DNA from 2 places in the Brenneria rubrifaciens genome. Region 2 is predicted to be linked to the other one. Evidence: predicted binding sites of a transcription regulator. Region 2 holds the regulator's gene; the other holds the start of a gene.
The links. The regulator LexA, encoded in region 2, represses DNA repair genes until DNA is damaged. The targets are predictions, from matches to a motif close to TNCTGTATGTACATACAGNA.
Positions count from the first base shown of each region.

Region 1: uvrB (excinuclease ABC subunit UvrB) is a predicted target of LexA. The motif match lies at 2,017-2,036, and genes of this name have one in related genera.

Region 1 is NZ_CP034035.1:2,328,795-2,333,356, reverse strand. It holds gene bioC (malonyl-ACP O-methyltransferase BioC) at 1-762, shown strand; gene bioF (8-amino-7-oxononanoate synthase) at 1-11, shown strand, start outside; gene bioD (dethiobiotin synthase) at 755-1,432, shown strand; gene uvrB (excinuclease ABC subunit UvrB) at 2,151-4,163, shown strand; gene EH207_RS10790 (gluconeogenesis factor YvcK family protein) at 4,309-4,562, opposite strand, start outside.
Region 2 is NZ_CP034035.1:450,707-455,268, forward strand. It holds gene plsB (glycerol-3-phosphate 1-O-acyltransferase PlsB) at 1-1,094, opposite strand, end outside; gene EH207_RS02115 (diacylglycerol kinase) at 1,222-1,587, shown strand; gene lexA (transcriptional repressor LexA) at 1,698-2,306, shown strand; gene EH207_RS02125 (CsbD family protein) at 2,805-3,014, shown strand; gene zur (zinc uptake transcriptional repressor Zur) at 3,146-3,661, opposite strand; gene EH207_RS02135 (pirin family protein) at 3,774-4,472, opposite strand.

The DNA.
Region 1 (4,562 bases), 1.9 Mb from region 2:
ATGCTTATTGATGCACGTCACAAGCAGGCCATTGCGCAGTCGTTTGGCCGCGCGGCCGCCAGCTACGATCGGTTTGCCGAATTGCAGCGCGCCAGCGGAGAGCGATTGCTTAACCTGATGCCGCCGCACGATGGGCAACAGCTTCTGGATGCCGGCTGCGGAACCGGTTATTTCAGCCGCTACTGGCAGCAACAGGGAAAAAGGGTAATTGCACTGGATCTCTCTCCGGCTATGTTGGCCCACGCCAGCGAGCAGCGGGTGGCGGAACGTTACGTGCAGGGCGATATTGAGCATCTGCCCCTGGAAGATCGCTGCGTGGATATCAGCTACTGCAATCTGGCGGTGCAGTGGTGTGACGATTTACCCCGTGCGCTGGCTGAGTTGTATCGGGTCACGCGTTCGGGGGGGATCGTCGCTTTTTCTACCCTGGCGGAGGGGTCGCTGGAAGAACTTGCCCATGCCTGGATGCGGTTGGACGGCACCCGACGGGTTAACCCTTTTCTTTCTGTGGCGACGATTCAAGCGGCCTGTCGCCCTTATCGTCATCAGCTCCGTCAGGAGTGTGTTACCTGTCATTTTCCCGATGTGCTGACGTTGATGAAATCGTTGAAGGGGATCGGGGCGACCTGGTTGCATCAGGGGCGCACGCCGGGATTATTGAGCCGTTCCCGTCTTAACCGGCTGTCGGCGGTTTATCCGCAGCGCCCAGAGGGGTATCCGCTCAGCTATCAATTGATTTACGGCGTGATTTATCATGACTAAACGCTGGTTCGTTACGGGAACGGATACGGAAGTCGGCAAGACTATTGCCAGTTGCGCGTTGTTGCAAGCCGCGAATCGTGCCGGATACCGCACGGCAGGGTATAAGCCGGTAGCGTCCGGTTGCGATATCACCCCGGATGGCGTTCGCAACGGCGACGCGCTGGCGCTTCAGGCGAACAGCAGCGTGCCGCTTGATTATCAGGTGGTCAATCCGATGGCCTTCGTCGAGCCGACGTCGCCGCATATTGTCAGTGCCGGGGAGCGGCGGCCGATTAAGTTGGCTGCGCTGTCCGACGGTTTGCGGCGACTGGTAACGCAGGCGGACTGGGTGCTGGTGGAAGGGGCGGGCGGCTGGTTTACCCCGCTGTCGGCGCGGGAGACATTTGCCGATTGGGTTTGGCTGGAGCAGTTACCCGTCATTCTGGTGGTGGGGATCAAATTGGGCTGCATTAACCACGCGCTACTGACGGCTAATGCAATTGCGCAATCGGGATTAAAACTGAGCGGCTGGATCGCCAACAACATCGCACCGCCGGGAAAACGCCATCGGGAATATTTGACCAGCTTACAGCAGCGCCTCTCCGCCCCGATGCTGGGCGAAATTCCGCATCTGGCTCCGCTGAAGCTTCAAGATCTGGGGCAATTTATTAATCTGACACGACTGGACTGATGGTTTGTATTCGGGCGAGATGCGAAGCGTTTCCGTGGTGGGACTCATTTCGTTCTGTCAATAGAAAAAAACGCTTGAAATTTCCGCTTAACCCTTGCTGCGTTTAGCGCCGCGCCTGCATCACGGTTTCTGTTTTAACTGTTTTTCAGTTTAATACTTATAAAATAAATTGCACAAACATCGTTAAAAAAATTTTTATCCATCGTGATATAAGATGACGGTAGTATTTCAGCAACTCAATGCGGGTGCGGTGTTGTGGGAGTTATCCACCATTTCTGTGGATAACTGTGTGTATTAGGGATAGAAAAATCGCGCCAACCGAGAGCTGACGCGGGTTGGCGACCGGTTGACGTTATTCTCTGCTTTTTTATTAATCTTCTTTAAATCATTACGTTATTCAAAATCAAGCGCCTTGATTACGATAAACGGGCCGTTGCATAAATTAACCGCGTCGATGGTTTATTTTCGTTAAAAAATCCCAGGGCTGGGGATAAATAATGCTGCTTCTACTGGTAGATTATCAACTATTGTGCTAGCGAATAAATTTGCTGATTAATCGAACTACCCGTAAATAATTTCCTTGATGCTGTTTTTATATCCAGTATCATGACGGAAGTAAAATCCGCAATTGTTTACCATAATAGCTATGTGTCACGGAACGCTGTTTCGTTCCCTTCGTTCGTCATTAACCGTCCATTCACGAGTAGCGTGTTCAACCATGAGTAAAGTCTTTAAGCTGAAGTCCGAATTTAAACCGGCAGGCGACCAGCCAGAGGCCATTCGTCGTTTAGAGGAAGGGCTGGAGGATGGGTTGGCGCATCAGACCCTGCTGGGCGTGACCGGTTCCGGGAAAACATTCACCATTGCCAATGTGATCGCGGATTTAAACCGTCCGACCATGGTGCTGGCGCCGAACAAGACGCTGGCCGCACAGCTTTATGGCGAGATGAAGGCGTTTTTCCCCGATAACGCGGTGGAATATTTCGTCTCCTACTATGATTACTACCAGCCGGAAGCCTATGTTCCGAGTTCCGATACCTTTATCGAGAAAGACGCATCGGTGAACGAACATATTGAGCAGATGCGTCTTTCGGCCACCAAAGCGCTGTTGGAACGCAGAGACGTGGTGGTGGTGGCCTCGGTTTCCGCGATTTACGGTTTGGGCGATCCCGACCTCTATCTGAAAATGATGCTGCATCTGACGCAGGGGATGCTGATTGATCAGCGCGCCATTTTACGGCGGCTGGCGGAGTTGCAATACACCCGTAACGATCAGGTGTTTCAGCGTGGCACCTTTCGCGTGCGCGGCGAAGTGATTGATATCTTTCCCGCCGAATCGGATGATGTGGCGCTGCGTGTCGAGTTGTTCGATGAAGAGGTCGAGCGGCTGTCGTTGTTCGATCCGCTAACCGGACAAGTTATCCAGACGATGCCCCGCTATACCATCTATCCCAAAACGCACTATGTGACGCCGCGCGAGCGTATTTTGCAGGCGATGGAAGATATCAAAACTGAACTGGCCGAACGCCGTAAAGTACTGTTGGCGAACGACAAGCTGTTGGAAGAGCAGCGGATCAGTCAGCGAACGCAGTTTGACCTGGAAATGATGAATGAGCTGGGCTATTGCTCCGGGATCGAGAACTACTCCCGTTTCCTGTCCGGGCGCGGTCCAGGCGAACCGCCGCCCACGCTGTTCGATTACCTGCCCGCCGATGGATTGCTGGTGGTGGATGAATCTCACGTGACCATTCCGCAGATAGGCGGGATGTACCGCGGCGACCGGGCGCGCAAGGAAACGCTGGTGGAGTACGGTTTCCGCCTGCCTTCCGCGCTGGACAACCGTCCGATGAAGTTCGAGGAATTTGAAGCGCTGGCGCCGCAGACCATCTACGTTTCTGCGACGCCGGGCAACTACGAACTGGAGAAATCAGGCGGCGAAGTGATCGATCAGGTGGTGCGTCCGACGGGGCTGCTGGACCCGGTGCTGGAGGTCAGGCCGGTCGCTACGCAGGTGGACGATTTGCTGTCCGAAATACGCCTGCGCGCCGTAGTGAATGAGCGTGTGCTGGTGACTACGCTGACCAAACGCATGGCGGAAGATTTAACGGAATATCTGGAAGAGCACGGCGAACGCGTGCGTTATCTGCACTCGGATATCGACACCGTCGAACGTGTGGAAATCATTCGCGATTTGCGGCTTGGCGAATTTGATGTACTGGTGGGGATCAACCTGCTAAGGGAAGGGCTGGACATGCCGGAAGTGTCGCTGGTGGCGATTCTGGACGCCGACAAAGAAGGCTTTCTGCGCTCGGAGCGTTCGCTGATTCAGACCATCGGCCGTGCGGCGCGTAACCTGAACGGCAAGGCGATTCTTTACGGCGATAAGATCACGCCGTCAATGGCGCGCGCCATTAGCGAAACGGAACGTCGCCGGGAAAAACAGCAAGCCTACAATTTGGAACACGGCATTGTGCCGCAAGGGTTGAACAAGAAAATTGCCGACATTCTGCAAATTGGTCAGCCAAGCAGCGCCAGAGGCAAGGGACGCGGCAAGAAAGCCGCCGAGCCGTCAGCTCACTATGCGTTACTGACGCCGAAAGCGCTGGAACAGAAAATCCGCGAGCTGGAAAGCAAAATGATGACGCATGCGCAGAATCTGGAATTTGAAGAAGCGGCCAGCCTGCGTGACGAAGTGCAGGCGCTGCGGGCGCAGTTTATCGCCGCGTCCTGACGAATGCTGTTAACCGAAACGTTTTGGGAAATCAGCATGAATTTTACGCGACCCGGTGTGGATGTGTTGTTTATGGCAGATTTCGGCCAGGATCGACGGCCGTCGGATTTGCCCGCGACTCCTACGTCCTGGCTGCGGGATTGAATTACCCCAGTCTTTGCAACACCGTTTCCAGCGCCTGACAAAGCATCTGGCGGTCATGGTGATGGGGGACGTCTGCCGCGGCCAGCGCTTGCTGTACGACCGTGCGATCGCATAGCTGGCTGACGTCCGCTTTCGGGCCGACGATGACGGCGTCAATAACCCGTCGCCCAATCTTTTCCTCCATCAGTCCCAGCTTTTCGCCCAGTGACAGACGGGTCGCCGGCAGACTTTGTTCCTCGCCTAAATTGTCGATAT
Region 2 (4,562 bases):
GTGGAATACAGTTTATTGCCTTTGAAAGTACGGCGAATAAAGAACGCGCCCAGGCGTCGGAAGATCGGGCCGGCAGGCCAGAAATTCAGGTTGATCCCGGCGGCGATGTGCGGAGGAACCAACCCCTGATGATAGAGCACGTAGGAAAGCAGCAGATAGTCCATATGGCTGCGATGGCAGGGAACATAGACGATTTCGTGCCCGTCCTGCGCCAGTTGGCGTACCCGTTCGGCATTATGGACGTTAATCCCCTGATAGAGACGGTTCCAGGTCCAGCCCAATATGCGGTCGGATAAACGGATGGCTTCATAAGAAAAATCGGCGGCAATTTCTTCCATCAGGGCAATGGCGTTTTGCTGCGCTCTTTCATGGGAGAGTTTTTTGCTGCGCGCCTCGTCATCAATGGCTTTTGTGACCGCTTTAGAGTTAAGCAGTTTATTGAACAGCTCCTGACGCACCGGCAGACGCGGACCTACCGCCGCCAGACGCTGGCGCGAGAAGTGCATTCGCGCGACGCGTGCCAGCTTGTGAGCGATGGTTTTGTCCGTGCCGTGTTCAGTCGCCATATAGCGTAATGACACAGGGCTGGAAAAGCGGACAAAACTGTCCCGACCTAACCACAACACGGCGAAAAATTTCTCGATACCGTTCAGCAACCGTAAATGCGGGGTGGCCTGATTTTGCCCTTCACGGCCAGGCGAACGGCCAAACATAACGGAAACCGGCACCATCTGCACATTCAGATCGGGATTGGCGCGGTGTAAATCCAGATAGTCGTGAAACAGCTTTACCGATTCTTGCTTTGGAACGTAGTAGCGGAAAACGCGTGGGCCATCATTGATGAAGACATGACTAGGCAGTTCCACTCCGCCAACGTCTACGGGTTGCAGAGGATCGGGCAGGCCAAACGCCTGACATTTTGTCCGCAGTGTTATTAAATCTGCCTTAGAATTGTAAGGCAATACATAGAGAATCGGACGCGACGGGTCTAAGCCCAGTTCAGTCACAGGATCTATGGGTATGACTTTACTTTTCACCAACAGCCTGAGTGGGAAACACAATAATTTATAGTAAATTTTACGCCAACCTGACATAACAACTTGAAGCCTCTTGTTAGCAACGCGTCGCAAGGATACCAGAAACTGCGCTGGAGATCTGTGGTGGTGAGACAACGGTTCAGCGTTAAAATGCCGAGCTATCGCTTATAAATTGGGAGCATAAATGAATAAATCAACGGGGATGACCCGGATTATCAAGGCAACCGGCTATTCCCTTAAAGGACTGCGACAGGCATGGCGGCATGAAGCGGCCTTTCGGCAGGAAACCGTGCTGACGATTGTCGGGGTGGTTATTGCCTGTCTTCTGCCTGTCACCCTGGTTGAGAGGCTACTGCTTATTAGCTCGGTCGTGTTGATCATGCTGTTTGAACTGGCGAACAGCGCGATTGAAGCCGTAGTGGATCGCGTGGGTACTGAACATCATGAACTGTCTGGTCGGGCGAAAGACATTGGCTCGGCGTCGGTCTTGGTGGCTATTCTGCTGGCGGCTGTGGTATGGGGCAGTATTCTTTGGCAGCATTTTGCGTAAGGGCTTGCAGAAATTAATGAAAAACCGAGGTTTACACACATCCTGGTTTCCAATCGCAGATGACCTGTATATACTCACAGCAAGACTGTATAAACAACCAGGGGGGCGGAATGAAAGTATTAACAGCCAGACAGCAACAGGTTTATGACCTGATCCGCGATCATATTGTGCAGACCGGTATGCCGCCTACACGTGCAGAAATTGCCCAGCAATTGGGGTTTCGTTCGCCGAATGCTGCTGAAGAGCATTTAAAAGCATTGGCGCGCAAAGGCGTGATTCAAATCGTATCTGGCGCATCGCGCGGTATTCGCTTGCTGATGGAAGAAGAGACTGGCATTCCGTTGGTGGGACGTGTTGCCGCCGGGGAACCGCTTCTGGCGCAGCAGCATATTGAATGTCATTACCAGATTGACCCGGCCATGTTCAAGCCTGGTGCGGATTTCTTGCTGCGTGTAAATGGCATGTCAATGAAAGATATCGGTATTATGGATGGTGACCTGCTGGCCGTACACAAAACGCAGAATGTTCATAACGGCCAGATCGTCGTTGCCCGCATCGAAGATGAAGTGACGGTGAAACGACTGAAAAAACAGGGGAATATGGTTTATTTGCTGGCTGAAAACGAAGCGTTTTCACCCATCGTTGTGGATCTGCGCGAACAGAGTTTTTCTATCGAAGGTCTGGCCGTTGGCGTAATTCGCAACGGAGACTGGAGCTGATTCCCACCCTAGCCAGGCGTAATAGTTAAGCTTGTTGCTCTGACATTTTCTTCACACATCGCCCCGTTCAGGGGCGATGTGGTTTATACACTTTCTTCATTCACTGCGCTTTGCTTGCAGAAACCGCGTTGCAATCTGTTGCTGATACATTTATTTACATTTAACGAGACAAATAAAAGGCGGCTATTACTTGCTGTTCTTTATATTTTTTTAAGCGATTCCGTCATCTATATGAGCGTTTTTTTAGACTTAGGGTCTGCTTTAAATAAAATAACCGGAACTATCGTCTATAATTTATTTGAGGATAAGCATTATTATCTTTTCAACTCATCAGGCCATTTCACGACAATCTGAGTCAGATCCAGTGAACGTCGCTGGTATTGAAAGAGAAGAGAATGCCTGTGATGACGCTTACTGAATGGCTTATCTGAAACTAACGTAATGCGCATAAATCACTATTCATTTATGCCATCTTAAACCTAAGGTGTGGAGATAATTATGAATAAGGATCAAGCTGGCGGTAACTGGAAACAGTTTAAAGGTAAAGCGAAAGAACAGTGGGGTAAATTGACTGACGATGATCTGAAGGTTATCGAAGGTAAACGTGAACAATTGGTTGGCAAGATTCAGGAACGCTATGGATACAAGAAAGAAGCCGCCGAGAAAGAAGTAAAAGATTGGGAAAGCCATAACAAATACTTCTGGTAAGGAAGGCAGATAAGGCTTGGCGGCGTGGCAATCCAGCTTGTTAAATCAGGATAAACTGGGATGTCAAGGGAGGCTAAGTGCGCCGGGAGACAAGGGAAATGTTTGATTAGCCCTTGCGATTTACGTGAGGGCTAGCGTTTTTTGATCGGTATGCTGTGGTCGTGATCGCATCGATCCGTCTGTTTACATGCCGCGACTTCCTGACACGCTCCACAAAGCCCACGCGCTTCGATAACGCTTTGACGCAGGGTAAAACCCGCCTGTTGCGCCAATTCACGCAATGTTTCTTCCACTCCTTCCGTCTTACGCTCGGTAACCTGACTACAGCGGTCACAGATAAAGAGCGCGGAAGTGTGACTATGATCCTCGATACGATGACAAAGCACATAGCTGTTATTTGACTCAACCCGATGAATAAACCCCTGCTCCAGCAAAAAATCCAGCGCGCGGTAGACTGTCGGTGGTTTGGCCTGCGGTTCTGATTTTCGCAAAAGATCGAGCAGATCGTAGGCACTTATGGCGCCGGACTGCCGCGCCATCAGACGCAACACTTCCAGTCGCTGTGGCGTCAGACGAACGCCGCGCTGCTGACAAATTTGTTCAGCCTGAGCAAGTAGTCTGTCCTGAGTGGTTAAATCTATTGTCATGCCATATCACCCCGACGCAGAGAAAAATATCGTATATCTTACCACGGCGGGAGAAAAACGCCGAGCGAGCGACGCTGGCTCACCCAGAGCGTTGAAAAGGAAAGGGAGAGCGTTAGGCGACCAGATCGATTAACAAGGCGCGTAGGGCTGTTTCAGCCTGTAAGGTCAAGCGGGTTTCTTGCTGAATAAACGCACCGTCACCACAATGCAGCACTTGACGGCCAGACGGTTCCTGAATACTCATCGAACCATGAATCAACTGAAGGTAAGCCCGATTTCCATGCAATGTAATGGTTTGTTGGTCATTTTTTTGCCATTCTAAATGATGAATCCACACTTGTTGGCGGAGTTGCAGGCTGCCTTGTTCCCCCTCTGGCGAGGCCACTAAACAATGGCCGGTTTTGTTCAGCGACAGGCGCTGTAGCGGACTGTTTTCTCGCGTTGGGCAGGCATCAAGCCACAGTTGCATACGCGTCAGCGGGCTACAACCACTGGTATTATATTCGCTATAGCTGATGTTCGGCTGGGTCGCGAGCAGTAAAACATCCCCTTCTTTGGCGTGGATATAGCGACCGTTACTGTCGCGGTACTCCGCTTCACCCTGGAGAACGATATTTAAAATATCCACGCGCGGGTATGTGCGCGGCTGGAATGAAGAGCCTGGCGTCAGCACTTCCTGATTAAGCACGCGCAGTGAAGCATAACCGAGTAACTGAGGATCGAAGTAATGGCCGAAGGAGAACGTATAACGTGCTTGCAACCAGCCATAGTCCGCCTGACCGCATTGCTCCGCCGCTCTTCTTATGATCATGGTATTGCCCTGAGTAATCATTTCTTACACAGATAGTAATTAAGTGGACGCTGGATTGTTAGCTAGTTAATCTGGTCGGCATATTCAAAA